One region of the Paenibacillus polymyxa M1 genome, then DNA from elsewhere that is predicted to be linked to it. Evidence: riboswitches for the same ligand, from Rfam matches in the RefSeq annotation. Region 1 holds a riboswitch; the other holds the start of a gene.
The links. Region 1 has a riboswitch for FMN ahead of PPM_RS06230 (DMT family transporter). Riboswitches for the same ligand answer to the same signal wherever they lie in the genome.
Positions count from the first base shown of each region.

Region 2: linked by a shared signal. The riboswitch ahead of ribE (riboflavin synthase) and the one ahead of PPM_RS06230 (DMT family transporter) in region 1 are both predicted to bind FMN.

Region 1 is NC_017542.1:1,440,218-1,443,356, forward strand. Features, by position in the region: gene PPM_RS06225 (methyl-accepting chemotaxis protein) at 1-634, opposite strand, end outside; gene PPM_RS06230 (DMT family transporter) at 878-1,825, opposite strand; FMN riboswitch at 1,996-2,140, opposite strand; gene PPM_RS06235 (ABC transporter permease) at 2,266-2,958, opposite strand; gene PPM_RS06240 (ABC transporter ATP-binding protein) at 2,951-3,139, opposite strand, start outside.
Region 2 is NC_017542.1:3,452,854-3,455,992, forward strand. Features, by position in the region: gene ribB (3,4-dihydroxy-2-butanone-4-phosphate synthase) at 1-662, opposite strand, end outside; gene ribE (riboflavin synthase) at 727-1,392, opposite strand; FMN riboswitch at 1,722-1,894, opposite strand; gene PPM_RS15560 (IDEAL domain-containing protein) at 1,963-2,430, opposite strand; gene PPM_RS15565 (thiamine pyrophosphate-dependent enzyme) at 2,650-3,139, opposite strand, start outside.

The DNA of each region.
Region 1 (3,139 bases):
CAATGATGAGTCCTCCGCGTTCGCCTATCTTAACAGACTGCAGACTGTCCCCCATCTTGTCCAGATTCAAAGCCAATGCAACAGCCCCTTCACCGTTCTTCAGCGTTGCCGATACATTAACTACTAGGTTCCCTGTCGTAACGCTGGCAACTGGAACACCGACAAATATGTTGCCCTTATGTAGCATCGCATTTTTGTACCATTTTCTCTCCCTAGGATCATAATCAGCCTCCTTTTTTAGCGGAGAACGGATATATTCTCCTTTCGCATTGCCAAGGAGCGCGGCATCTAACTCAGGATGAGCTTTGACGATGGCATCCAATTTTTTCTGAAGGGCTTCTTGATCGGAACCAATGGAATCAGCTTGGATTTCACTGGTAAGGACGTCCACGTCCTTCATGATCGGGGATACATACTGATTGACATTGCTTTGGATCAGATACAGATTCGTGTATACGGAATTAGCCATTTGCTGACTGAGCTGTGTCGTAGCCCCCTGATAAGAAAAGTATCCAATAAGTAAGCTCGGAATCAATAACACAGCCAAAAAAGAAATGATTAATTTTGTCCTCATTAAATAAAATTGCTTGAGAAACCTGTTCCACCACGGAACTGTTTGTTTTTCTTTAGTCATGTTTTTTCTCCTCTGTGTCTGATGGTCACTACATTGTTTTATTCGACAGAAATCGACTGATTTTATAGATGTAATCTTAAAAAATAATGAATCAAGGCATGTTTTAGGTACATTTTTTAAAAAATAGTTCTTAAGGGCTAATCACGGTATGAATATGCATACATAAAAAGCCAAATCAGAGATGCAAAAGCACCTTCATGATTTGGCTTGAGGCTTGAGGTGAGTATAAAGCAAATGGATCTGTTAATTTTTTTGCTGACGAGAAATCATAAAGAGTGTAACCCAGATAAGCATAAAACCAGTTAGTTGCGCTACGGTAACGATTTGTTGGAAAGCGATCCAGTTAATCACAACACCTACCATAGGAAAGCTCAATTCTGCCATCGTAGCATAAGAAGCTTTGGTTGTACTTAAGCCTTTGTAATACAGTAATAAGCTGAGAAGACCCGGAAGCAATGCCTGCAGCAGCAAGTTGATAATTACAGCTGCGCCCGCCCATGTACCTGTAGGCATATTCCACGGAGCATGCTCCACAGAGGTGAGAACAATGAGCAGAGGGAGCGCCACCATGAAGCGAAGGGAGGTTACCGTTTCATATTTCATCGAACGGAGCAAGTAGCTGCCCATAACGGTCGAACCGCCCCACAGAATCGCTGCACCCAGTGCAAGCAGACTACCAACTTGAACAAAATCATGAACATGTCCAAAGGGAAGCGACCAACCGAAGGTCAGAAGATACGTCCCGAACAGAGCGATGACAATTAATATTCCAAAATGACGCGGTAACATTTCTTTCAATATCACGCGGGCCAGAATAATAGCAACCAAAGGTTGAAGCTTCTGAAGTAAAAGTACGGCATTCAGATCACCGTTGCTGAGTGCCATGGTGAAAATCACACTGGCCAGTGCCGAGCCACCCCATGAGACAAACAAAATAGCGAAAACCTGACGAAATCGTATCGTTTTAAGCTCCTCGCGATGCTTCCACAGCATCGGCGTCAGAGCGATAAAGAGTAGCGCATGCTCCATCAGTACGATTTGTGCTGAGGTAAATGATTTTAACAAAATAATACGAAACAGCGGGTCTGCGCCCCACAAGGCCGCTCCAATCGCGACTAGCCAAAAACCGCTTTTCATGTGGGAGCTACGATCAAAATCCTTGGATGTTAGTACAGTTGATGATTGACTCATACTTATTTAGCTCCTTGCGAATACAGGACCGGTGGCACAAAAACCCCCGTCCATGGCGAAGGCCATGCAAGACGGGGGTTGATCAAATAAACTTGCCGTTTGATGCAAGTTAAATGAAGTCACTGCACAACCATAATGCAGTATTCATCGACTTTGCGGCATGTTCATATTTCGATCTTCTTCCATCCGGACTTTACCGTCGGCTTTGGCATCTCACCAAATCAGTCCGTATCCTGTTGCCGGATACAGAGTCGCGGGCTTAGCTCCATGAGCCATACCGCCGGTTGGGAATCTCACCCTACCCCGAAGATCCTTATTCCGTTTTTTAATTTCTCCTATAGGATATACCTGTTTTGGAATGAAGTCCAGTGAAAAATGTGTGTATATCAAGCAAGGATTTTCATCTTTTTATGAAAGCGTTCTATGTTTAATCCTTATTACTAGGCAATATCCTTATACTCAATGCGCCGAATTGCCGCATAAGCCACAAGTATTCCCAGCACAGAGAAGCTGATTTGCACGGGGGCAATGGAGCTAAGGGTAGCACCGTTATTATTGGAGAAAAGCAATGCTACAATCAGAATCGAGGTCACAATGGTCGTGGGTACAGAGTATCTTCGCATTCCCATATACAGCGGAACCAATCCCATAAAACTGGCGGCAACGGCATTGATTAGCGTGCGCGCTGATTGCTCGGCTAGTATGGAAAGAGTGAGCTTATCCGGTACAATTATGACAAACTGGTTGAGCAAATGGATCGCAGCCGTAATGATGATTTCCGAGATTACAATAGACAAGAATGTAAACAGCAGCACAATCAAGAGCTTGGCGATCATTAGCTTTTGACGATGAATCGGATACATGAACAAGATTGTAATCGATTTGGATTTAAATTCTCCTACGATAAAACGGCACAGTAGAACGGAGGCAAATACAATAAACGTTGCCCTCACCATATTGTCCATAAGATCGAGAAGCTGAGCGTACTGTGTAAATTCGGGTACTCCTTCATTTTGGCTGTCCAGTGCAATAGTACTGAGCAACCCTAGAATGCAAGCGTTGGCGATCAGTGCTGAACGGATATAACCCACCAGATGAAGCTTTTTCATCTCCAACTGTATCAATTTAAGCATGGTGATCCCCTCCATGTAACAGACGTAAAAAGTAGTCTTCCAGCGTACTGCTTTTCTGATGAATGGAATCGACCTCTACATCATTTAAAATGAGCGTTTTCGTAATTTGCTTCTGCGGTACACTAAGATCGTAAATACGTATACTCTGTTCATTGAGCACCCTTATATTATTCAGACTCAG
Region 2 (3,139 bases), 2.0 Mb from region 1:
TATTCAATTAAATGTTGAATGCTAATCAGCTTCAATTGATGTCGCTTGGCGATCACGGCCAAATCAGGCAAGCGGGCCATTGAGCCATCTTCCTTTATAATTTCGCAAATGACCCCGGCGGGCTTGAAGCCGCTGAGTCGGGCCAGATCGACAGCCGCTTCAGTATGACCAGCGCGTTGCAAGACCCCACCATCGCGAGCAATTAGCGGGAACATGTGACCAGGTTTGCGGAAATCGCTGCCCGTGATTGCTTCGTCGGCTAAGGCGCGAACAGTCAAAGAGCGCTCGGCCGCTGAAATCCCCGTTGTTGTCTTCATATGATCTACCGATACCGTAAAGGCGGTACCGTGAAAATCTGTGTTTTGCTCTACCATAGGATGCAATTCCAATGCCTCGGCTCTGTGCTGTGTGATCGGCACGCAGACCAACCCGCGACCTTCTGTAATCATGAAGTTGATGACCTCAGGCGATGCTTTTTCAGCCAAAGCGATAAAGTCGCCTTCATTTTCCCGCTGTTCATCATCCACTACAATAACGACTTTGCCGTTCTTTAAATCCTCCAATGCTTCTTCGATGGAATCCAATCGAATCTCTTCGTCATGGTGCAACTCGCCCTGCTCCATGATGTTTGTCGTCGCACTTGTTTGGATGCCTCTATCCATAACCCTCTCCTCCTTATGTCTTAAGTCACGAATGCTCCTGAACCAAATTTTCTATCATTCTGTATCAAGCAAAGCCGTGTTTCGCCAAATAGTCCAAACTAAGAGGAGCTTGATCTGCTCTCTCCATCGGTACTGAACCTCTGTAATGTAAAAGCTGCTCCACATATTTGCCCAATATGTCGCATTCAATATTCACAGTGTCTCCCTCACGTTTGGCTTGTAAGGCCGTTTCGGCTAAGGTGTGGGGGATGATGGATACGGCAAAGCTATCTCTCGTACGCTGCGCGACTGTGAGGCTGATACCATCAATTGTAATTGACCCTTTGAGGAGAACATATTTGAATAATGCTTGATCAGAAGGCTCAACTTCGAACACAACCGCATTCTGGTCTGATGTCACTCCGCGAATCGTACCCGTTCCGTCTACATGTCCCTGTACGATATGTCCTCCGAACCTTCCATTCGCCGCCATCGCCCGCTCCAGGTTGACTCGGCTGCCGGATCTGAGTTCCCTTAGATTACTGCTGCGAAAAGTCTCTGGCATCACATCAACCTTAAAATCTTTAGTACCAATCTGTATTGCCGTCAGGCAAACCCCATTTACCGAGACACTATCGCCGATTTTCAAATCGCCCAATACCACAGAACCCGAAATCCCCAGCACCATCGCTTCACCGCTCTTAGAAATACTTTGAATGCGACCCACTTCCTCGACCAATCCGGTAAACATGCTTTCACTCCTTTCCACTACATTTCAGTTTATCCCTAATTCATCTGCTGTAAGCGCAAATAACCCCCAGTCAGGATTCAATCCGTCATGGGGGTGATGAGAGTCACGTATGTAGTATACAAGCGCAGTTCATGTATGTCTTAAAATGACATGAAATCATAGGTTTGCCAAAAGAAAGCATGATCGAAGATACAGCAATTACGCTCAGAACGTTATCAAAAAGAAAGCTAAAAAAAGCTATCGTCTGATGCTGTCCTACAACGAAATAAGCCGTACGTACTTTTAAGTATGCTAAAAATTGGCACATGCCACGTCATGCACATGCGCTTCGTATCCTTCTCCCATCCAGACTATACTGTCGGTCCCGGAATTACACCAGGTCCACCTTCTGCTGATTGTTCAGCATCCGGGTCACGGACTAAGCCATGCTGTGTTCACAGAAGCGATTCACAAACATGTCATCACCGCCGGTGGGGAGTTTCGCCCCGCCCCGAAGGATCTTGCTCTTATTTAATTGAATTAACATTAAACTTGTTACGTATATTAGCACCGACTTCAAAAAAAAGCAAGTTATCTAATAGAAGCTCCTGCTTTGGTTTTGACATATTGGCTGGAGAGTTCTTCAAACCAGGATTTATCATTCATATGAAGTGCCAGATCAATCAGATCGGCCAGTTCGTCGACTCCAAGCTGTGTATCATGGTCAAAGGTAATAACGGCCGAAGCGACAGGTCCTCGCTCTCCCTCAGAACATGCTTCATAATCCAGTCGTACATCCACATGTCCATCAATAAACTCGCATTTTAGAAAATAAATAATTTCACACATTAAAATAGGGCGCACTTGTGTTTCTAACACGCAATCCATCACCTTGGCAGAATAATGCTGGTTCGTCAGCGTGAATTTGTGTTCAGTTGCCGCCAGCGATGCCCGTCCAAAATCATCCGTAAACTTGAGTTCCACTGGCGTGATGTTCATAACCTTGGGGATTTGCTTCTTTATAATTTCAATTATTTCAACTGTATTCAGCTTAATCATTACCTGCACCTCATTGCATCTTAAAATTCAGAAGAAAACTTTATAACATGCCTTCTATAGGCCTCCACTCCTATATCGGAAATCATTACCTGTTTTTTTATGCCTCAATCCATAAACGCAAAAAAAGATTCCTTGCGCAGCAAGCGCAAGGAATCTCAATCGAACTGGTGCCGAAACAGCGGCTAACAATGTTACACGATTATTATGCAAAAAACAGAATTATAACTCCGAAATTTCATGTTTCTTTTTCAGGATAGTCCAGCGACGCTCAATCTCCTGCTCAAAGGTAGCCAGCGTTGCTTCCTCTTTGAGAAGATGCTTCGTTTTACCCATTAATTTCAGCCATTCTGCGGCTGGAATCCGTTTTCCCTTGTCTTCCGGATTGTACGTAATCGTCGTGCTTCCCTGTTCGATTTCGTACAAAGGAAAGAAGCAAGACTCAACTGCGGCGCCTACGATGCTAGTACCCAGTCTGTCTTCGGATTTCCAGTTGAGCGGGCAGGCACACAGAATTTTACCATATGCCGTACCCACGTTGTTGGCATACCATTGAGCCTTGGCCGCTTTGCGCAGCATATCCTGCGGATGGCTTTCGGCTGCGGTAAAAGCATACGGGATGTTACAGGCGGCCATGATTTGTACGGTATCCTTATGATGCCCTTGCTTCCCTTTTTGCATTTTCCCTACACCCGATGTACTGGTCATATGC